DNA from 3 places in the Priestia sp. ST2 genome. Region 3 is predicted to be linked to each of the others. Evidence: riboswitches for the same ligand, from Rfam matches in the RefSeq annotation. Region 3 holds a riboswitch; each other region holds the start of a gene.
What was found. Region 3 has a riboswitch for cobalamin ahead of AC0KUU_RS18125 (cobyric acid synthase). Riboswitches for the same ligand answer to the same signal wherever they lie in the genome.

Region 1 (7,983 bases), on a different contig from region 3:
CTAAGTGATCCAGAGGGTAAGTCTCTTTTTATATCTTGCTTTGAAAGGTAATAAGCTAGAAACATTAAAGCGCAAAAAAGAACGCAGCAAACACATGCAATAATCGCAATAAACTGAAATGAAAAATGAAAGGTCAACCTTCTTTTAATGGATTTCATAGCGCTTTTCCGTTCACTAATTTATACCCAAGCCCTCGTACCGTAACTAAATGTTTTGGGTTGCTAGGATTATCTTCAATTCGTTCTCGAATTCTTCGAATATGCACGGTTACTGTATTATCGTCTACAAACTGATTATATCCCCAGACGGCTTCAAGAAGCTGTGATTTAGAAAGAACAATATTCATATTTTTACAAAAGTGAAGAAGCAATAAAAACACTTGTGCGGGGCAAGAAACCGTTTGACCGTCCACAATGAGTTCTCCTGCCGATTCATCTACAGTAAAACGATCAAACTCATAGCGATTTGACGATTGTGGTTCCGTTCTTATAGAAGTTCCTTCAGTCAGCGCTTGCTTTCTGCGCAGTCGTGCTTTAATTCGTGCCGCAATTTCTAAAGGATTAAACGGCTTAGTTACGTAGTCGTCTCCTCCCATGGCGAAACCCGTTAGTACGTCCAGGTCGGATACTTTGGCTGTTATGAATAAAATATACGCGTTTGAGAGCTCACGAATTTTAGGACAGATATCAAATCCGCTTTGATCGGGAAGCATTACGTCCAACAAAATAATATCAATTGTTTGATTATGTAAAACATCCAGCGCTTCTTGAGCGGTGTGAGCTTTATAAATTTGGTTGAATCCTTCTTTTTTTAATACTGTTTCCAGCATTTTGACGATGGCAATTTCATCATCAACTAGCAATATAGACGCATCTTCCAACGTAAATCACCTCTGTTTCATTTCATACGTATTCGATTTTAGCATAAGAACATTACGAAAAGATTAACAAAATTGGAAAATGTTAAGGAAAAGATAATCTCCTGGTTATTTTCTTGAAAACTTCATTTCATATACTAAATGCACAGACACATAGTAAAGGAGTTAAAAGGATGAGTAATGATTTTAGGCGGGTTAAAGTAATTGATAGTATGAGAGGATTCAGCTTGTTTGGTATTTTACTAGCGAATATGCTGATTTTTCAATATGGCATTTACGGAAAGGATATGATTCATCTCTTCTCGCTATCACCAAGTGATTCAGCAGCCTATGTCTTTTTAAAAGTCGCGGTAGAGGAAAGTTTTATGCCGATTTTCACCTTTTTATTTGGCTATTCAATGGTGAAGATGAAAGAAAGCTTAGAAAGAAGGAAGCTAGGGGTAAAAAGGCATTTCTTTCGCCGTTTTCTTCTACTTCTAGGGTTTGGCTTACTGCATGGAGTGTTTTTATGGGAAGGAGATATTCTTACATTTTACGGAATGATGGGAGTATTTTTACTACTTTTCTTTTTAAAGCGTAAAGCCAAAACACTTTTGGTGTGGGCATCGATTTTGCTGGTCCTTACAGGAGCATCCGGATACGGTTCATTAAACGATAATATGTATCTTCTTAGCGATAAACAAACGCTTACGACATATGTAAAAGATACGATTCATGTGTATGGAAGTGGAACTTATGAACAGATTAAAGACCACCGCAACAATGTTGATCCGATGAATATAGCAGGATATAAATTTGCTTTTGCCTTCTTGTTTACGCCATTTATAATGGGCGCTTTGTTTTTATTTGGTATGTATGCAGGAAAGAAAAAGTGGTTTTACGATGTTTCAGCTAATCAAAAACAGTATGGCCGTTGGGCAGCCGCGCTGATTCCGCTTGGCTTGCTGTTAAAAGGGACTATGTACGTATGGCCAGATGCGAATTGGGCTGGTTCTACACATATGTTAGGTGGAAGTCTTCTATCTCTTGGTTATATTGCAGGCTTTGCTTGGTTATATGCGAAATACGAGAAGTCATTTTTGATAAAGGCTTTTGAAAGTGTAGGCAGGATATCGCTTAGTAATTATTTAATGCAAACGGTCATATGCACGACGATTTTTTACGGTTACGGATTAGGTTATTTCGGAAAGCTCGGCATGATTGCAGGGATTTTTGTCTGCATAGGTATTTACGGAATTCAGCTTATCAGCAGCTATATGTACGTGCAAAAATTTCAAACTGGACCGGTGGAAAAGCTACTGCGTATATGGACAAATTTTTCTTGGAGTGGAAAGCCCAAAGAAAAAAAAGCCTTACCGGCGGAAGTAAATCATCCTTTTGTTGGATGATAGCATTCAAATTTATTTAAAAGGAGATTTTAAAAATGTGGGCTATTAGTGTAAAAGAGTTTCAAAGCTTATTTAAAAGTATTAAATCAATTATCGTTATCTTAATCGTATGCGGTGCTTCCTATGGAATAGCCCATATAGTTAGTCAACTTGGAGGTCAACTGACGAGTGCACAGATTCAAGATGGAGCCAACGGGGGAATTTTGGTGATGCTTCTCGGGTTCGGACCTTTATTTATTTCAAGTCTTTCTCATAATGTTATTAATCAAGAAATTAAAACAAGAACAGCAAGGTTTTTAGTTACCAAAACATCAAGAGAGCGTATTGTACTAGGAAAATTCTTAGGTATTTGCTGTTTCTGGCTTGTTTGTATCTCTATTTCATTTCTACTGATTGTGTTTATTTCGCATCATTTTTCTTTTTATATATTTTTAGAGTGCCTGCTATTCACCGTTTGTATCATTTCATTTGTTTTAATGCTTTCAGCTTTAATGCCAAGCCCAACTCATACTATGTTTTTATCAATTATTTTATCGTTTGTTCTACCGGTACTGAGCGTGTGGAGCATATTTTCATCAAAAGCGTACATTGCATGGTTTAAGTATGTGACACCCTACTACTATTTAAAGCTGGAGAAAGGGTATCTAACAGTTCTTCTTATTTTTGCAGCACTTTGTTTATGTACGGCACTTTGGAGTTTTAAAAGGAGAGAAGTATAATATGTATGCTATTGAAACAAGTAAATTAACTAAAAAATATGGATCTAAAACAGTTGTTAACGGTATTAATTTACAGGTACCACAAGGGGAAATTTACGGATTTTTAGGAAGAAACGGAGCAGGAAAGTCTACATTTATTAATATGCTTACCGGCGTTTCATTTCCTTCAGCAGGAGAATTTACGCTGCTGGGACAGAGTGATATTGATTTAGAGCTTCAGAAGAAAATAGGTGTGCTTCCTGACTATGCTAACTTTTATGATGAGATGACAGCGCTCAATCATTTGCGCTATTTTTTAAAGATAAACGGCCATCGTTTTTCGAAAGAACACTGTAGTATTGTACTGAAGAAAGTAGGATTAGAAGGACATGAGCATCAGAAAGTTGGAAAGTTTTCATTTGGAATGAAAAAGAAGTTAGGAATTGCTCAAGCAATTGTAGCAGACCCAGATCTTATCTTTTTAGATGAACCAACTTCTGGAGTAGATGTTGAATCTGCTCTTCACATTCATGAACTAATAAGAGAACTCCAAAATCAAGGCAAGACAATTTTTATGACGTCTCATAATTTAAATGAAGTTGAGAAGATTTGTACACGTGTAGCGATTATGAAAAATGGGGTCATTTTAATAGAAGGTACAATGGAAGAGCTGCGCTTTCAATATCAAGCGAAAAAAACGGTGATGATTAAACATGATCCCTACCCAAGCAGCCATAAAGAATATATTCAACAGTTTTTCCGTACGTTGAGTCCCGAAGTTGAATACCATCACATGTACACAAAAGTGATGCTTCAAAAAGAAAGAAATATTCCTCTTATTATTCGCGAATTGATTCAATGCGGCATCGACATTTATCAAGTTCACGTCGAAGAACCTTCTTTAGAGGAAATCTTTTTGCAAAAAAATATTGTGGATCACTCACAGGTGAGTTAATGGGCGAAAGTCCGTTGGTTTACTACTCAGTCTGAATACATTATTTATAAATACCAGTTAGGAAGCTTCTGACAAAAACATGTTCATTTTCTCAAGAAACTGATAAGATAGCTAATGACATTTAAAAATAAGAAAGGATTTCGATTATGTTATCAGCTATTAATTCAGTAGATTATACCATCTTCCACGCGGTGAATCAGTATGCCTCACACGTAAAGCCTCTAGATTCGCTGATGGTATTCTTTGCAGATTATGCCCAGTATGTACTTATCGTTTTACTCGGCTTGTTTTTACTTATTAATAAAAACGGCAGCCGTGTTGTAGCATTTCAAGCTTTGTGTGCTTGTGCCACAGGAGTCATTATCAATAAAGTGATTAGTTTATTTGCTTATCGAGATCGTCCGTTTATCTCTCACCACGTGAATCAGCTTGTTGATCACGCCGCAAATTCTTCATTTCCAAGCGATCATGCTACATCTGCATTAGTTATCACTTTTACCATTTGGCTGCATTTCAAACGTTCAGGACGCATGTGGGTTGTCATGGGCGTACTCATTGCCTTTTCACGCGTATGGGTTGGCGTTCATTATCCATTCGATGTGTTAACAGGAGCCGTTTTAGGCTGCGTGCTGGCGCTGTTTATTCATTATGTTATTTTTAATACGAAACTGATGAGGTCCATTACCAACTTGTCTATTTTTCGAAAATCAGCTTATGACGAACAGTCTCAATATTATTAAGAAAAAGTCGCAAATACGCGGCTTTTTTTATTGGGAAATTTTTAACGTATTTAATACTTGTTTTTTAAAATTAAATTGTGTACAATTAAATCATAGAAACGATAAATAAAAAACTTTTAATAAAATTAATGAAAAAGAGGAGAGGTTTATACATGAAAGCTTTATATGAAACAACAGTCGTTAACACAGGTGGAAGAACAGGAGAAGTTCACTCTTTAGATAACATCTTTAACTTAGACGTTGCAACACCTCCAGCGCTTGGTGGAGAAGCAACAACAGCAACAAACCCAGAGCAGCTGTTTGCAGCTGGATACAGTGCTTGTTTCAACAGCGCGTTAGAATTTATGTTGAAAAAACATAACGTAGAAATCAAAAGCAGTGAAGTAAAAGCTACTGTTCAGCTGCTTCCTGATAAAGCTGATCAAGGAGTGAAAATTGAAGTAGCGCTTGAAGCACATATCGAAGGCTTAGATTTAGAAACAGCGAAAAAATATGTAGACCTAGCTCATTCATACTGCCCGTATTCAAAAGCAATCAGCGGCAACGTAGACGTAACGATAGAAGTAGTTTAATTGCTTTAAAAAGCCCTGCTAAGCATGTAAAGCTTAGCAGGGCTTTTTTATTTGAATTTTCTCTATTCATTTGTAAGCGGTACTAGTATAATGAGGAAGAAAATGAATCATTCGCACAGTTTAGGTGCTCTTACATAGCGTAAGAGGTAACAGGGAATCGAGTGCAAATCTCGAGCGGTCCAGCCACTGTAAGCAGGGAGTTTTCTATCTTATCGTCACTCAAAATGGGGAAGGCGGTAGAAAATGATGATCTCAAGCCAGGAGACCTACCTATTCTGTACACTTGACTCTTCTAGGAAAGAGGCGGTGTATCAAGGTACGCAGTGAGCAATTGCTGTTTATTTTCATATGCCGACACGTCCTCAATTTCTATAGAATTGAGGCTTTTTTACGTTTTATTTTAAAAAAAGGAGTGTAGGAAATGGAAGGTTTATCAGTTTTTTTACTTGTCTTTTTATTAGGAATCAGGCACGGATTGGATGCAGATCACTTAGCTTTTATTGATGGCCAGACCCGATATAATTGGAGAATGGGCAGCCGTTTTGCCCCGTGGGTTGGAACGCTGTTTTCACTAGGTCATGGAGGAATGGTGGCCGTCACGGCCGGGGTGCTGGGCGTGGTGATGAAGAATTTTACGTTTCCTTCATATTTCGATCATTTTGCATCTTGGGTATCCATTATCTCTCTCTTTCTGATTGGAACATTAAACACATATCATTTGCTTCGAACTAAAAATAAAGAAGAAGAGTTTCAGCTGAGCGGATTAAAAGGGAAGTTTATTCCGAAAATCGCAAAAGGAACAACGAATCCTTTTTTAATTATTCTTGTAGGGGCATTGTTCGCTTTAGCAGCCGAAACGGTCAGTCAAACGGCCGTGTGGTCTCTAGCTGCAGGGAACGCAGGCAAGTATACGCCGCTTTTGTTGGGACTAGTGTTTATGTTTGGCATGATGCTTACAGATACAATCGATTCGATGATTGTACATAAAATGGTGAATGAATCGAGTAAATTTGGACAATCTGCTTCCCGCTTGATGGGCTGGGTTATTGTTGTCCTCGCGTATGGTGTGTCGTTCTATTTAGCATTCACTTTCTTTAACCCATGGGCCGAAGTAAACTTTGAAATGGTTGGCGTTATTCTGTTTATTTTTTTAGTGTCTATGTTTGTTTTTGTGAGTGTGAAGTCAAAAGGAAAAAATATTAAAATAAATGTCAATTAGTCAAACGAAAGCTTTAATCTGTTGAAGATTGAAGCTTTTTTGTATGAATTTGTTGAAGTTTATGGCTATTTTCGGTCGGTTATGAATAAGTTAAAGTATTATCTGTATTTAAAGGATGGAAAATTGTCTGAAAACCATTATAATTAAGGATAATTTAAGGTCGTTATGTGAAACGTAGAACATAGTTATACGTAAAATAAATAAAAGCATTTAATGCAAGCAGCAGGGGTTGTTTGGAGGAGGAATTGATTTGAGTCAGGTAATGGTAGAACAAAGCGTGTTTAGTTATTTAAAAGAACACGAACAAGATATGCTTGAAGATTTAATTGGATTTGTGAAAAAAGAATCACCGTCCTACAGTAAAGAGTTAGTAGATCAGTGTGGAATGTATTTAACGCAGCTGTTTCAAAAGCGGTTAGGGGTAGGGTACGAAATCATAGAAGAAAAAGAAGTAGGAAACCACTTGAAATTTACGATTGGAGAAGGAGAAAAGCAGCTTTTAATTATCGGTCATTTTGACACGGTATGGGAAAAGGGAAGGCTGAGTCTAAGAACGGAGGGAAACAAGCTGTATGGTCCGGGAATTTTAGACATGAAAGGCGGCATTGTACAATCTATATGGGCGATTAAAGCGATTCAAGAGCTTGGCTTATCGCTCGATAAAAAAATTGTGTTTTTCTGTAATTCGGATGAAGAGATTGGGTCAATTTCTTCTAAAAAATACATTGAAGAAGAAGCACAAAGAAGTGAAGCAGTGCTAGTAGCGGAACCAGCGGTGGCGGGTTCAGGTGCGTTAAAAACGTCGCGCAAAGGAGCGGGGATTTTCACCGTAAAAGTATGGGGACGAGCAGCACACGCGGGTAATCACCACAAAGAAGGAATCAATGCGATTGAAGAGCTGGCGCGCCAAGTGATTTTCTTGCAGGGCTTAACAGATTATGAAAAAGGTACAACGGTTAACGTTGGGACATTTACGGGAGGCAGCGGTACAAATGTAGTGCCGGAATATGCAGAAGCGCACGTGGATTTACGTGTTTCTACAGAAGAAGAAGCAAAACGCATGACGGATATTATTTTGAATTTAACACCCATTTTAAAAGGGATTAAGCTCGAAGTAACGGGAGGCATGAATCGTCCTCCGATGGTCAAGTCTAAACAAACGGAAGAGCTATTTGAATGCGCTCAGTCAATCGCGGCGAAACTGGGTATGAAATTGGAAGAAGCAGCTGTGGGCGGCGGAAGTGATGGCAATTTTACAGCGGCCATTGGTGTTCCCACGCTGGATGGATTAGGAGCATGCGGAAAAGGAATACATGCAGAATATGAACATATTCAAATTGATACGTTGTCCGAGCGTTCTTCTTTATTTGCGAATTTGCTGCTGCAAATATAAAAAAAGCCCGCCTCAAACGGCGGGGACTAATCTTAAAGCTTATATTGGGAGAGTATAAGCTTTCTTTTTTTATTTACTGCTTTCTTCTTGAAGAGAAAAGGCAGTTTCTTTCTTTTTGAATACCACTGCATCAAGAGCAAG
Region 2 (7,983 bases), on a different contig from region 3:
CTTTACACATGAAAAATAGAGTGGAGTTTATCGAGATTTTACATGCGATTTCTTATATTGGCGCCCGGTTGCTGCTCGTCAACACGCGTTTGACAAACGAAGAAATTAATTATCAGCTAACAGATGCAAACGTGTCGTTGCTTATTGCGGATGAAACATTTTTAATTAGAGAATTCCAAAGTTCCATTACTCAGCTTACTTTACCTGCTTTAAAAAGTTCTCCAGAAGCAGAAACAGGTTTTCAAAAAACGTGGAATCTCGAGGACACATTCACCATTATGTATACGTCTGGAACAACAGGTCATCCAAAAGGAGTGCTGCAGACATATGGAAATCACTGGTGGAGTTCCGTTGGCTCAGCGCTTAATTTAGGATTAAATGAAAAAGACTGCTGGCTTATAGCGGTTCCTTTGTTTCATATTAGTGGCTTATCTATTTTAATGCGGAGCGTCTTTTACGGAATGAAAATCATTTTAGAAGAACGGTTTGAAGCAAGAGCAGTAAATGAAGCCATTGAAAACAAAGGGGTAACGATTATTTCGGTTGTTACTTCTATGCTGTCCAATATGCTTGATGAATTAGCTGAACGCAAGTATCCAAATACGTTTCGCTGTATGCTTTTAGGAGGAGGACCTGCACCGCTTACTATTTTAGAGGCTTGTGTGAATAAAGAAATTCCTGTTTATCAAACGTATGGAATGACAGAAACATCTTCACAGTTCGTTACGCTTTCACCTGAAGACAGTTTGCGAAAACTGGGATCAGCAGGTAAACCATTATTTCCATGTGCAATGAAAATTGTAGATGAAAAAGGAAATGAGACCAGCGAAGCAGGAGAAATCATTGTTAAAGGTCCAAATGTTACAAAAGGATACCTAAATAAACCTGAGGCTACTCAAAAAGCAATTCAACAAGGCTGGTTCTATACAGGAGATATCGGGAAAGTGGATGAAGAAGGCTTTCTATATGTGTTAGACAGACGTTCAGACCTTATTATTTCAGGTGGAGAAAATGTATATCCAGCTGAAATTGAAAATGTTTTGTTGAAGCATCCCGCTGTTAAAGAGGCCGGTGTAACGGGAGTAGCTGATGAAAAATGGGGACAAGTGCCAGCTGCATGTGTTGTTGTAAACGAAGACGTTTCAGATGAAGAATTATCTTTACACATTCAACAATTTTTAGCAAAGTACAAACTTCCAAAGTATTTCGTTCGAGTAGAGGAGCTGCCGCGAACGGCTTCTAATAAAATCATACGCCGGAAGCTATCATCGTTCATACAGAAAGGGAGCTAATCGATGATTATAAAAAAAGTACATCTTTATAAAATTGACATGAAGCTTCTTTCTCCTTTTTCAACAAGCTATGGTACGGTGCAGGATCGAGAATTGATTTTGCTTGAAGTAGAAGATGAACAAGGATTTACAGGGTGGGGAGAAGTCGTTGCTTTTTCATCTCCTTGGTATACGGAAGAAACGATTCAGACGTGTTTTCATATGTTAGACGATTTTTTAATTCCCTCGCTTCTTCATAAGCAGCTTCAAAAACCAGAGGATGTTCAAAAGCTATTCAAACCTCTAAAGCGAAATAACATGGCTAAAGCAGCTTTGGACTGTGCTGTATGGGATTTGTATGCAAAGCGGCAAAATAAGCCGTTATCTGAAGTAATTGGCGGAGTAAGGCCTGCTGTAGAAGCTGGAGTGGTAGTTGGCTTAAATGACATTTCCGTAATGAAAGAACAAATAAAGACTTACATGAAAGATGGCTATAAGCGCTTTAAAGTGAAAATTAAGCCGGGTGCTGACTATGAGCTACTGAAACAAATTCGAGATGAATTTCCAAGCATTCCTCTTATGGCTGATGCCAATTCAGCTTATACGTTAAGCGATAGTGATTCATTGAAGAAACTAGATGAATTGAATTTAATGATGATCGAACAGCCGTTAAGTTCTGATGATATCCTTGATCATCGATTGTTACAAAAGCAAATAAAGACGCCGATTTGCTTAGATGAAAGTATTGTGAGCTATGAAGATGCACGTCATGCAATCGAACAAGAAAGCTGTAAGATTATCAATGTGAAAATCGGGCGAGTTGGCGGAATGTCCGTAGCAAAGCAAATTCATAATTTATGCGCCCAGCATGGTGTAAAACTTTGGGTTGGAGGAATGTTAGAAGGAGGGATTTCACGAGCTCATAACATTGCCCTTGCCACACTGCCTTCTTTCACGATACCAGGTGATATTTCTGCGTCGTCTCGCTATTGGGAAAAAGATATTATTAAGCCCGAAGTAGAGGTAGAAGCCGGAGTAATAAAGGTGAAGGGAAAACCGGGGATAGGATACGATATTGATAAAAAGTTTATCAAAACAATCACAGCATTTGAAAAAGAATACAAATAATTAACAACCGTTTTTTGATGAAAAACGGTTTTTTTATTGAGGTTGTCAATGTTTAGTAGAAAAATAGGACAAATTTTTTAAAAAGAGCACATTGTTCCATCAAGCGTGTCAAAACATGTTATGATGGAATAGTTTGATGAAAAAAGTCGAAGAGTTTTATCGTAAAAAACAAAATTATTTTTGAAAATAGGTTGATAGTTTTCTAAGTTGTCCTATATAATGTGTTTATAACATAACACAATATGTTGTTTTGAAATCCATAATAAAATACTATATTTTGTGTTTTCCAGTGAAAAAGGTGTCTGATAAAAAGACTTAAAAGGGAATTTGGTGAAAATCCAAAGCTGTCCCCGCAACTGTGAATGCTGATGAAATAAGGAAATCCACTGTGAGTAAACATCATGGGAAGGCCTTAAAGTAAAAAGAAGCATAAGTCAGGAGACCTGCCTTTTTTATGTCGTTTTATCTTCTTCGGGAGGTGAGAGGGTAGAGCGAGGATTGAGAAAAGACTTAGTGTCTTCTTCTATCTTCGTTCTATTCGCTCACCGAGGTACGGTGAGCGATTTTTTATTTTGAAGTGAAGAGAGGAGCCATATTTATGGTGAATACATTAAAGCCTACAATTCTACATGAATTAACTGCATATATTGAACGTTTAAAAAAAGAATTTACGCAGCTTGATTTTTCTTTGTATGAGGAAAAGGTTATTCAAACTGTTACAGTAAAGGAAAATATGACGGACGAAAAGGTTGCAAACGTCCTAATTTTGGCAGCCTTAGAGCGTATTTCAATGGAAGAACCCGATTGGACGTACGTAGCGGCAGACGTCTACTTAAACGAACTATATCGAAAAGCAGCGGACAACCGAGGTTACGATAAAAAAGAGAAGTACGGTTCGTTTTATCAGCTTATTCAAGAACTAACAAAAATCGGCATTTATAATAAGCAGCTATTAAAAACATATACAGAAGAAGAAATTAATGAAATTGCTTCAGTCATTATTCCTGAACGCGACCGTTTATTTACATACATTGGATTGTTGACATTAGCAGATCGCTATTTAGCGACATCACATGATAAGCGCGTATACGAATTACCGCAAGAACGTTTTCTTATCATTGCTATGACGCTGATGTCTCAAGAAAAGAAAGAAAATCGAACAGCATTAGTAAAAGAAGCGTATTGGGCGCTTTCTAGTCTATATATGACGGTTGCCACACCAACACTTTCAAACGCAGGAAAGAGCTACGGACAGCTATCTAGCTGCTTTATTGATACGATTGATGACAGCTTACGCGGTATTTATGATAGCAATACAGATTTGGCCACGCTTAGTAAAAATGGAGGCGGAATTGGTGTCTACCTCGGTCATATTAGAAGCCGAGGAAGTGATATAAAAGGTTTTAAAGGCGTATCATCAGGAACAATTCCATGGATGAAACAGCTAAATAATACGGCTGTAAGTGTCGATCAGCTAGGTCAACGACAAGGAGCTATTGCCGTATATTTAGACGTATGGCACAAAGACATCTTTTCATTCTTAGACGCGCGTTTGAACAATGGTGACGAACGTCAGCGCACGCATGATTTATTCACTGGCGTATGTTTGCCAGATTTGTTTATGGAAAAAGTAGAGGCACGTGAAGACTGGCACTTATTCGATCCTCACGAAGTTCGTACGCTGATGGGCTACTCGTTAGAAGATTTTTATGATGAAGAAGAAGGCAGCGGTTCGTTCCGCACTCGTTACGCTGAGTGTGTAAATAATGAACAGCTTTCAAGAGAAACAGTACCTGCTATTGAAATCTTCAAGCGCATTATGCTTTCCCAGCTTGAAACCGGAACGCCTTATATGTTTTATCGTGATACGGTTAACCGAGCTAATCAAAACCGCCACGAGGGCATGATCTACTGCAGCAACTTATGTACAGAAATTACGCAAAACCAAAGCACAACGGTCGTAACAGAGGAAATTACAGAAGACGGAAAAATTATTATTACAAAGAATCCGGGCGATTTTGTTGTATGTAATCTTTCTTCTATCAACTTAGCGAGAGCCGTAACTGAAGATGTGCTTGAACGTTTAATTCCAATTCAAGTACGCATGCTTGATAACGTTATTGAGTTAAATGATTTGCCAGTACTTCAAGCAAAACTAACAAACCAAAAGTACCGCGCAGTAGGACTTGGCACATTTGGTTGGAACCATCTGCTTGCCTTAAAGAAAATAGCATGGGAAACAGATGAAGCGGTAGCATATTGCGATGAATTGTACGAGCAAATTGCTTACTTAACCGTACAGGCAAGCATGAACTTAGCTAAAGAAAAAGGTGCATATCCATTATTTAAAGGCTCAGATTTTGAGTCAGGCGCTTATTTTGAAACACGTAAATACACAAGCGAAGCGTGGAGTGAACTGCGTAACGAAGTTCAAAGCAATGGGATAAGAAATGGCTACTTAATGGCTGTAGCACCTAATTCATCAACATCTATTATCGCGGGTTCTACTGCAAGTATTGATCCGATTTTCCGTAAGTTTTATTCAGAGGAAAAGAAAAACTATAAAATCCCGGTGACGGCACCAGATTTATCACCAGCAACAAACTGGTATTATAAGTCCGTTTATTTAATTGATCAGCACTGGAGCATTAAGCAAAACGCCAAGCGCCAGCGCCATATTGATCAATCCATTTCATTCAACTTATATGTGCAAAATGATATCCGAGCAAAAGAGCTGCTGGATCTTCATATGACGGCATGGAAAGAAAAGTTAAAAACGACCTACTACGTACGTTCAACATCAAGTGAAGTCATTGAAGAATGTGAAAGCTGTCATAGTTAAAAGGAGTGAATAATTGATGACAAGCATGTTAAAACGAGAATTAATGAACGAAACAGCTCCGAACCGTTCGACAGGAATCATTAACGGCAAGAGCTCAAATATTCTAAACTGGGATGACGTCCGATTTTCATGGGCGTTCCCTAAATACAAACGTATGCTAGCTAACTTTTGGACGCCGTTTGAAATTAATATGGGTCAAGATATTAAGCAGTTCCCTCAGTTAACGGCTGACGAACAAGAGAGCTTTTTGAAAATTATTGGCTTGCTGGCGCTACTGGACAGTATTCAATCAGATTATGCTAGCAAAGTAGCTGACTATGTAACCGATTCTTCGATTAATGCTCTAATGATTATTTTAGCGCAGCAAGAAGTGGTTCATAATCATTCCTATTCATATGTTTTATCAAGTCTTGTACCAAAAGGAAAACAAGATGAAGTATTTGAATACTGGCGCACAGACGAAAAGCTTCGCGCTCGAAATGACTTTATTACAAACGGATATAAAGCATTTAGCGAAGAAGCAACGGTTGAAAACTTTTTGAAGTCTATGGTATATGATGTTATTTTAGAAGGCCTTTTCTTCTATAGCGGATTTGCTTTCTTCTATAATCTTGCGAGAAATCAAAAGATGGTGGCGACATCTACGATGATTAACTATATCAATCGTGATGAACAGCTTCACGTTGGGTTATTTGAAAAGATTTTCAAGGAAGTACTAAATGAAAATCCAGCTTATCGTACGGAGGAGCTAGAAACGTTTGTAGTTGAAACGTTCCAAGAGGCAGCTCGTCTTGAAATTGAATGGGCGGAATCTGTTATTGGAGAAAAATTCGACGGCATCACGATGAAAGAACTGCAGCAGTATATTGAATACATGGCTAATAAACGCTGTAATCAATTAGGCTTCGGCCGAGCTGCTTTCCCAGAAGCACCGATTGAAAATCCTCTTCGTTGGATTATTGCTTATCAAGAGGTAGATTTAGGGAAAACAGATTTCTTTGAACAGAAATCAAGACAATATACAAAAGCATCAGATGCGAATGGATTTGATGATCTATAAATACAAAAGCTGACTAATTTCCTTATTGATTAGTCAGCTTTTTTTAAGTGAATAAGTCCAAGTTCTAACGCACGTGTGGTAATTAAGTCATCAATTTCTTCTGGAATGTTTTCAAGTGTTCCCCATTTATATGTCCATAAATGAGTAAACGATTGTACATAAATTGGAAAGGTTTGTTCATTTGCTTTTATTGCTTCTTCTTTAAAAAAATGAATCAGTTGTTCAGTTTTCATATTAGTCTCCTTTTTTATGATCTTGAAGAGAGAAAAAAGACAACCCAGAGGCTGTCCTTTTGCGGGTTACGCTTCAGTTGGCTTGAACGTTTTACAGTCTGTTTCATAACTGCTTGCTGCATGTTTTCCGCTATGACTTACCACGTAAATTTCTTCTGCGCTGCAGTGATTTCCATTTTTCCAAAAGTGACAGTTATTTACTTCACAAAGAATGTTTTGTTCCAACGTTAACCCTCCTTTGTATGTGATAGCTATAGTATGGTCAAAATTCACCTAACTTATAAGAAAGGTGGTAGACTTTCATTTTAATTGAGAATTTTTATCAATTAAACATTGACAAAGAGAATCATTCTCAATTAAACTGTGTATATAGTAAAGAATACAAGTTGTTGGCAAATCATTAAATGAATAATTAATTGGGAGGGAACAAACATGTCATCAGTTATGGTTGTAGGAGGAGACAGGTTAAAGCATATTACAGATCGTTTAGCGGGAGAAGGATTTAATGAAGTAATTCATTTAGATGGCCGTAAAAGCAATATGGTGAAGCGAGAAATACCCGAACATATTGGGTTTGTATTAGTTATTACGGATTTTATTAATCACAATATGGCAAAAGTCATTAAAGAGAAAGCAAAAAAACAAAAAAAACCGATTTATTTCGTCAAACATTCATGGAGTGCTATTCGTCAAGTGATTGAGCAAATTTCATGATTTAATTTTTATTTATTATTGAGAATGAATTTCAATTAGGGTGGTGAGACATAGGTGGAACCGATAAAAGTGAATATAAAGACACTCTCTAACGACCACATCGAACAATTTATTCGATGTCCATACAAATTTTATCAGCAGCAGCTTCTTTTGAAAAAAACATCTATAGATTGGAAACAGCTCGTTCAAGTAACTGTCCATCAAATCATTAAAACATACTATAGCAAGCCAGTTGAGTATCGCTCAAACCTCTATGTTTTACAGCTCATTGAAAAATATTGGCGCCTAAAGCCAAATATGTTTTCATCACCCGTTCACTATTACGATGTGTTAGCTAAAGTAAGCGATTATTTACTAAGGTTTTTAGGAAAGAAAGCACATGTAGAATTACCGCTTTTTGTGTTTGAGAAATACAGCGTTTATGTAGAAGAAATTCAAAGCAACCTTTCTCTAACCATTGATTTTGCTGCATGGACAGAGAAGTCTTATACGGTAACAAAATTCATTCTAGATGACCATGAAGAAGTGAAAAACGCCATGAAAGACTTTATTATCGTTTTTTCGAAACAAGCTTTTAAAAAGGTTCCTGAACAAATTCGTTTTTATTCATTATTAACTGGAGAAACAACAACTTATCATATTGCACCAGACGATTATCAAAAAGCCATACTTCAACTACATATTGTCAAAAGTGTGTTAATGGAACCAAAACATTTTCAAAAGAATTATGCATCC
Region 3 (7,983 bases):
AGCGGTTGATTTCGTTATGTCTCAGCCTCTTTTTTTTCAGCAAATAGTTTGAATATTCTTTTATGTTTAACCTAAGAAAAATGCGGTTAAATAGGAGGAGTAGTCCTCAAATCTTCTGTGGAATTTATGCGCTATACATAAGCAATTCAACGATGTTTTACAAAAAAATAAAGTTTTTAACTTGGTTTTTTAGAGAATATTTGTTAACATATCCACTTGTGAGGTCTTAGTAAGAGGAGGATGATGTAAAGAATCCCATATCGGACGCAAGGGCGTAGATATGTGGAGTGGGAATTTTAAAGGAGGATTTTATGTCTGATCAAGGAAATCAAGGAAAATTTAAAAAATCAATATCTTTACTTGACCTAACGTTAATTGGGATGGGAGCTATTTTTGGTTCCGCCTGGTTATTTGCGGTTAGTAACGTAGCGTCAAAGGCTGGTCCAGCCGGAAGTTTTTCGTGGCTGATTGGCGGAGTCATTATTTTACTTATCGGTTTAGTGTATGCTGAACTTGGAGCAGCGCTGCCGCGTACCGGTGGAATTATCCGTTATCCGGTTTACTCACATGGTCATTTAGTGGGTTACTTAATTTCATTCATTACCATTATTGCTTACACAAGTTTGATTGCCATCGAGGTAACGGCTGTACGTCAGTATGTTGCGTTTTGGCTTCCTGGTCTAACTAAACATGGTTCTGAATCGCCTACTACAATCGGCTGGTTATTTCAGTTCGCGTTATTAACGCTATTTTTTATCATTAACTACGTAAGTGTAAAAGCATTTGCTAAGTCAAATGTCATTATATCTGTGTTCAAATATGCGGTTCCTCTTACAATTATCGTCGTGTTGGCTTATCACTTTAAATCAGCTAACTTTACAACTGGCGATTTTGCTCCGTTTGGTTTTAATGGTATCCAAGCAGCCATTTCAACAGGTGGCGTTATGTTTGCTTACCTAGGACTTCACCCTATTGTTTCTGTAGCCAGTGAAGTTAAAAACCCGCAGCGTAATATTCCAATCGCGCTCATTATCTGTATTGTACTTTCAGCGATTATTTACACAGCACTGCAAGTATTGTTCATTGGTAACATCCCGGCTGATATGCTATCAGGAGGATGGGGAACAATTCAAGAGCAATTCTCTTTACCATTTAAAGATATTGCACTTATTTTAGGCCTTGGCTGGTTAGTAACGCTTGTTATTTTTGATGCTATTTTATCACCAGGCGGTAACGGGAACATCTTCATGAATACAACTTCTCGTTTAGTTTATGCTTGGTCTCGTAATGGAACATTATTTAAACGTTTCTCAAAAGTAGATAAGAAAACAGGAATTCCACGTGCGTCACTATGGCTATCATTTGGAATGTCCGTATTCTGGACACTGCCATTTCCTTCTTGGGAAGCGCTAGTAAACGTATGTTCAGTGGCACTTATTCTGTCTTATGCGATTGCGCCAATTTCAGCTGCTGCATTCAGAGTAAATGCAAAAGACCTTAAAAAACCTTTTAAATTAAAAGGCATGAGCGTTATTGCTCCTGTTTCATTTATTTTCTGTTCATACATCGTATATTGGTCAGGGTGGACGACAATTTCTTGGCTGCTAGGATCACAGCTTCTAATGGTTGTTATCTACGTAGCGTTTAAGAAATACGTACCAACTGACGTTGTAAAATTTGCACAGCAGCTTAAATCTGCTTGGTGGCTAGTTGCTTATTATATTATTATGCTTGTTATCTCTTATCTAGGTTCATTTGGTGGAGGACAAGGTGTGCTAAGCAACCCGCTTGACTTAATTTTAATTGCCCTTGTTTCACTTGGTATTTTCTACTGGGCGAAATACACAGGTTTACCAAAAGCAGTTATCGATACAGATGATTAATAAAAAACACGGCATGAATTCATGCCGTGTTTTTTATTTGTAGAGCTACTTACTCTATTTATTTATCAAACAGCCATGTTTTTAAAATAGCAGCATACTCACGAAAGTAGGCTTGAAGTTTAATTGAATTTGGTGTTTTTGCACCTAAAGGATAAACGTCAAAGCCTTGACGTTTGGCAATAATAGAGGCGCGAAATAAATGAAAATCACTGCTAACAAGTACGACTTTTTTGTGTTGAATATCAACTTTCTGTTTAGTAAAAGTAAAATTCTCAAAAGTAGAAGTTGACTGATCTTCTTTTATAATTCGATTCTTCTTAATTCCTTCTTTCCGCAGAAAACGATAGGCTGCCTCTGCTTCAGAAATTTCTTCATCGGATCCTTTTCCGCCCGTTACGATAACTTTTGTTTGTTGATTTGCTTGTAAATAAGATAAGGCCGTCTTTACTCGTTCTTTTAAACTAGGAGACATTTGGTCACCATCTACTTTAGAACCTAAAATGAGCACATAATCTGCGTTTTGTGGAACAGGCTTGTGAGCAGTTTGATACATACAAAAAGATGTGATTGCTATATAAAGAACAAACACGCTGATAAAGACATAAATGATTTTTTTCTTCAACTGTGAGCACCTTCCTAGCTATTCCATAAGATGTTTGGAAAATAATTGTTATTATAGCATACGAGACCCAAATAAGTATAAACACAGTAATATATAATAATAGAAGAAAATCGTTATTGTGAATGGTTATAAAATTCGTTACAATAAAGAATAAATGATTTTAAAAGTGCCTCTAAGGAGGATAATAGGGAAATCGGTGTAAATCCGGTGCAGCCCCCGCTACTGTAAATGTGGATGAACCTGCAAAGACCCACTAGTCAAACTAGGAAGGGTGCAGAAGTAAAATGAAGCATAAGCCAGGAGACCTGCTTTTAAAAACCCCTTATTTTTCGGTGGGAGAAATAAGTCAAGACAATGTGTTAATGAGCGCATGACCAAACCTTGACTTTTACAGTTAAGGTTTTTTTATGTGGTAGGGAGTGGAAAAAGTGAAAAAAGGAAAACCGCTTATGATTCAAGGAACGCACTCAGACGCTGGAAAAAGCATGATTGCTACAGCATTTTGCCGTATTTTTAAAGAAGACGGCTATCAAACTGCACCGTTTAAATCGCAAAATATGGCGCTTAATTCATACATTACAATGGATGGAAAAGAAATTGGCAGAGCGCAAGGAATTCAAGCAGAAGCGGCTGGAGTAGAAGCAACAACCAATATGAACCCTATTTTAATTAAACCTACTCGTGATCATGAATCTCAAATAGTTGTTCACGGAAAACCGCTACGTAATATGTTTGCTTTTCAGTATCGGCAAGAATTTTTTAATGAAGGTTTGAACGTTATCACGGAAGCTTATAAAGAGCTTGCCAATCATTATGATCGAATTGTGATTGAAGGCGCTGGAAGTCCTGCCGAAGTCAATTTGAACGATCGAGAACTCGTAAATATGCGCGTTGCAAAAATAGCAGAAGCGCCTGTTGTGTTAGTAGGAGATATTGATAAAGGTGGCGTTTTCGCGAGCCTAGTGGGTACTCTTCAATTGCTTCCAGATGAACACAAGTCTAGAGTTATCGGAGTGTTAATTAATAAATTCCGAGGAGATTTAGAACTTTTAAAACCAGGGTTGAAGTGGTTTGAAGAATACACGGGTGTTCCGGTTCTAGGAGTTATTCCTTATATGAACAACGTGGAAATTGATGCGGAAGATTCGTTATCACTTAGAAATTACTCAACGCTTGTGAATCCCTTAAAAGAAATTGATATTGCGGTCATCTCGTACCCGCGCATCTCAAATTTTACAGACATCGATCCTTTAAGCTTAGAAGAAGACTGTCACGTGAGGCTTGTAACCAAGCCGTCGCAATTAGGTACGCCTGATTTAATTGTTTTGCCAGGAAGCAAAAATACGATTGAAGATGCTCAGTTTTTACAAGAAAGCGGCCTGGATCTAGCCATTAATCAAGTCTTGAACACAACGAACGTTCACGTCATTGGCATCTGCGGAGGATATCAAATGCTAGGGGAGACAATTACAGACCCTGATGCAGTAGAATCTCGGATTGAGTCCATTAAAGGGCTGGGCTTGCTTCCAGTGGAAACGGTTATGACAACCAGCAAAAAAACAGAAAGAGTTTCTGGGTATGTCCAGTTAGAAAATGAAAGAGTTTCGATTGAAGGCTACGAAATTCATATGGGAAAGACGGTTTCTAAGAGCACCACGAAAGCTTTTGCAGTGGTAGAGCATGAAAAAGAAGGAACGGTTAAAGACAATGTCATTGGCACGTATGTTCATGATATGTTTCATAACGATTCTTTGCGCAGAGCTTTGCTTAATCAAATTCGTAAACATAAAAAATTGCCGCCTATTACGGACACATTCAACAGTCGCCTGCAAAAAGAGGAGTCTTTTTCAAAAGCAGCAGCATATGTGAGAGAAGCCGTAGATATGGAAAAGCTGTATCAGTTAATAGACAACTATAAAGGTCCGGAGCAAACACAAAAAGTATAGCTTGTAGAGGCTTTCGCTTGTTTTTTTACCAAGAACTTTAGTACGCTATTCTACGTTGCACAGTTCAACAGTCTAGCACTCGTAACAAATAAAAGATGATTGTTTCCAACTTAATGCATGGTGGAAGCATGGTTTATGGACAGGAAAATGAATGGTTAATGTAATATAAAACATCACGCCTCGTTTCCTAGAGGAGCTGAACGTATTGATTTTTAAACGTATTTTTTTTAACAAAGCATCTATTTTATACATAGTCAGTTTATTTATTGTATGTACTTCGATAATTATGGGCGTATTTATTGGTACAGTTTCGTTAACCGTAGGAGATACAATCAAAATTATTATTGGCCACCTTACCGGGCTATCCTTATATCACGGTCCGGAAAACATGGATTTAATCATTTGGCAAATTCGTTTTCCAAGAGTACTGGTGGCATTTTTAGTAGGAGCTTCGCTTTCAATAGCAGGGGCTGCCTTTCAAGGGCTATTAAGAAACTCGCTTGCCGATCCTTATACGATTGGGGTTTCCTCAGGTGCAACCCTTGGCTCTGTCATGGCAATTTATTTTCATTGGAGTATTTTTGGTTTGTCTATCTTCACGCTGCCTGTAGTCGGCATTGTATCTGGTTTTATTACTCTTCTTTTAGTTTTTGGTATTACAAAACTCGCAAGCGGCAATTTGGCCAATGAAACCATCATCTTAGCGGGGATTATTTTATCATCCTTTATGAGCGCGCTTATTTCATTAATTGTGGCTCTTTCTCCCGAAGAAGATGTAAGGCAGGTTTTATATTGGCTAATGGGAAGCGTATCAATGAGAGGATGGTCTCATATTCAAATTTTAGGGCCGTTCTTTTTGATTGGTACAATTATGCTGTTGTTACATGTAAAAGAGCTGAACGGCTTAGCATTTGGCGATCAATCCGCTCAGTTTATGGGAATAGACGTAAAGAAGAAAAAAAGAATGATTTTAATAGGTGCATCCGTATTAACAGGGGCTGCGGTATCAGTATCTGGGGCAATTGGATTTGTTGGCTTAGTTATCCCCCACGTAGTTCGTCTCGTAGCGGGAGCTAATCATAAGCATGTACTGCCGCTTTCTATTTTAATTGGAGGAAGTTATTTGGTTTTAGCAGATTTATTGGCACGAACGATATTAGAACCTCGTGAACTGCCGATTGGAGTCGTAACTGCCTTAATTGGTTCGCCGATTTTTACCCTGCTCCTTGTAAAAGAACGTATGCGGAAAAGAGGAATATCATGATTGAACTATATAATGTGACAGGAGGATACGATAAGCAGCAGCCGACCGTTCGTGACATCACGTTCACCGTAGACAAAGGTTCTTTTGTCGCTTTACTAGGACCAAATGGAAGCGGGAAAACAACGCTTATTCGCTTAATTATGAATGTATTAACCATTCAATCAGGAGAAGTGAAGGTGGAAGGAAAGTCAGTGAAGGCTTATTCACCAAAACAACTGGCGCAAAAAGTTGCAGTCATGACGCAAGAAAATCAAATTGGGCTAGAATTTACGGTTCAAGAAATTGTTTCACTTGGACGTTACCCTTATCAGGCAAAAGGATTGTTTAGCACTGTATCAGCACAGGATGAAGAAGTGGTGGAAAGCGTGATGAAATTAACAAACGTCTGGCACTATAGAAATCATACTTTTCAATCGCTAAGCGGTGGAGAAAAACAGCGGGTTTTACTGGCTAAAGCACTAGCGCAAGAACCTGACTACTTACTTCTTGATGAACCAACGAATCACTTAGATGTAAAACATACAATGGAACTGCTTCAGCTGTTAAAAACTTTACAGCAGGAAATGAGCTTGACGGTCCTAGCCATTTTGCATGATCTCAACATTGCCTCGCTGTTTGCAGATAATGCCGTGTTACTGAAAGATGGAAGAGTAGAAGAAACCGGGATGGATGCCATTTTCCAGGATGCAGCTACGTTAAAAAGAGTATATGACGTTGATTTGCATGTATTTCACCATCCCGCTGTGAACAAGCGACAAATTGCTTTTGTGCCGCCGTATCAATATCCAGAGACGGACTTCCATGAGTTGTATCAGTTACAAAAGGAACCGGGCAAGCTGTGTTTATCCTTTGTTCGTCCTTTGAGAACTCTTTCCCTGGGTTCAAATGAAACAGGTCTAGACTGGTGTCAAGAAATTGTTCAACAGCAAAGCAGTGCTAACGCGGCGTGGAAATCTGCGTCTTTATCTAGTTATGAAGTTCGCTTAAAAGACGATAAAGGTTACTCGTGGCTGGCTGTGCTGACACATAGACAAAAAGAAAACGAAGTAAATATTGTTCTACTAACAAATGCGCCGTTTTCGGACGGAAACTTACTTCATGCTGCGATGAAGGTAATTGAGTACCGGGCTTTCTTAGGAAAAACAGGACATATTGTTGTAGCATCATCTCATCATAAAGAAGAAAATCAAGAAGAAATTTCAGAGTTCTTGATGGAACGCCTCCAAAAAGAATTACAACTATTTATGGAAACAAAAATGACCGATAATTGCTTTAAATAAGCAGTAGCGGTCATTTTTTATTCTTCGGAGTGATCATCAGATTTTTCTGTTTCACCTCCTGAACTCATCGTTGTTTCAGTTGTATGTTCATCAATCTTTTTTTCTTTTAGCTTAACAGAAAACAAGTCTTTGACTTCTTCATCTACTTGATCAGAGTCAGCGCTGTAAGTGGTGCCGATGTTTAAGTGACCGGTCAAATCTTTAATGCCTAGCTGGCCGAAATTATTACTAAGATCAATTTTGTCTAACAATACTTTTTCGACCATGATTTTTTCAACAACAATGGACTGCTTTGGCTGAGTTATTTCATCAATCTTTTTGTCAAGAGTTTTCACCATCTCATATAAGGCTGTATTAGACGATTCTTCCTTTAACGCAGAGAGCTGTTTTTGAATAGCTTCGAAATTAGGAGCTGACTGCATAGCCGAGAGTAAATGAGCTGTTTGCTCGTGCAGTTGAGACAGTGATTGAATAAGGTGAGCTGATTCATTTAATTGCTGATGAAGCTCTTCTATTTTAGGGATCGCGTCGGTTAAACGCGTCACTTGATCAATAATTCCCTGCAGGTTCAGCGCTGAATCTGTCGAAAGAGCAGGCTTTGTGAATTCAGCTTCAGCAGAGGTCTTAGGCTCCATTTGGCTAGGCAACTTCTTTGGCTGTTGAGGGGTTTTTTTTAGATTAGACTGTTTTTTAGCTTTCATCTTTTCTGGTAATTCTTTCCGCTTTTGATTAGAACGTTGGTCTATGGGACCTGCTTTTTTTTGAGTTGGAAGGGAAGACGGGTTTATTTTACGGACTGTTTCAATTTTAGGCGATTGTTTAAACCACTTAGAAAACATGAAATTCCCTGCCTTTCATGCTACGTATAGTTCTGCACAATAAATTACAAATCAAATTTCACATGCAAAAGACCATCTTTAAATGATGCGTGACACGGCGCTTCCCCTACACCAGGCGGAAGGATGATTGATCGTTGAAACGTTCCTTC

Region 1: it holds a riboswitch for cobalamin, as region 3 does, so the genes downstream of both, AC0KUU_RS25845 (HoxN/HupN/NixA family nickel/cobalt transporter) here and AC0KUU_RS18125 (cobyric acid synthase) in region 3, are expected to answer to the same signal.
Region 2: it holds a riboswitch for cobalamin, as region 3 does, so the genes downstream of both, AC0KUU_RS00085 (ribonucleoside-diphosphate reductase subunit alpha) here and AC0KUU_RS18125 (cobyric acid synthase) in region 3, are expected to answer to the same signal.

The regions. Positions count from the first base shown of each region.
Region 1 is NZ_JBVVNT010000008.1:57,187-65,169, forward strand. It holds gene AC0KUU_RS25810 (sensor histidine kinase) at 1-158, opposite strand, end outside; gene AC0KUU_RS25815 (response regulator transcription factor) at 155-880, opposite strand; gene AC0KUU_RS25820 (DUF418 domain-containing protein) at 1,051-2,265, shown strand; gene AC0KUU_RS25825 (ABC transporter permease) at 2,301-2,984, shown strand; gene AC0KUU_RS25830 (ABC transporter ATP-binding protein) at 2,986-3,918, shown strand; gene AC0KUU_RS25835 (undecaprenyl-diphosphatase) at 4,065-4,658, shown strand; gene AC0KUU_RS25840 (organic hydroperoxide resistance protein) at 4,811-5,230, shown strand; cobalamin riboswitch at 5,336-5,518, shown strand; gene AC0KUU_RS25845 (HoxN/HupN/NixA family nickel/cobalt transporter) at 5,652-6,449, shown strand; gene AC0KUU_RS25850 (M20 family metallopeptidase) at 6,679-7,842, shown strand; gene AC0KUU_RS25855 (DoxX family protein) at 7,912-7,983, opposite strand, start outside.
Region 2 is NZ_JBVVNT010000001.1:15,666-23,648, forward strand. It holds gene AC0KUU_RS00075 (o-succinylbenzoate--CoA ligase) at 1-1,292, shown strand, start outside; gene menC (o-succinylbenzoate synthase) at 1,296-2,399, shown strand; cobalamin riboswitch at 2,679-2,864, shown strand; gene AC0KUU_RS00085 (ribonucleoside-diphosphate reductase subunit alpha) at 2,998-5,241, shown strand; gene AC0KUU_RS00090 (ribonucleotide-diphosphate reductase subunit beta) at 5,258-6,301, shown strand; gene AC0KUU_RS00095 (hypothetical protein) at 6,331-6,534, opposite strand; gene AC0KUU_RS00100 (DUF1540 domain-containing protein) at 6,601-6,759, opposite strand; gene AC0KUU_RS00105 (DUF2325 domain-containing protein) at 6,967-7,248, shown strand; gene AC0KUU_RS00110 (hypothetical protein) at 7,318-7,983, shown strand, end outside.
Region 3 is NZ_JBVVNT010000004.1:185,668-193,650, reverse strand. It holds gene AC0KUU_RS18135 (APC family permease) at 312-1,883, shown strand; gene AC0KUU_RS18130 (YdcF family protein) at 1,942-2,505, opposite strand; cobalamin riboswitch at 2,653-2,832, shown strand; gene AC0KUU_RS18125 (cobyric acid synthase) at 2,925-4,451, shown strand; gene AC0KUU_RS18120 (FecCD family ABC transporter permease) at 4,657-5,715, shown strand; gene AC0KUU_RS18115 (ABC transporter ATP-binding protein) at 5,712-6,995, shown strand; gene AC0KUU_RS18110 (hypothetical protein) at 7,013-7,834, opposite strand; gene AC0KUU_RS18105 (Hsp20/alpha crystallin family protein) at 7,879-7,983, opposite strand, start outside.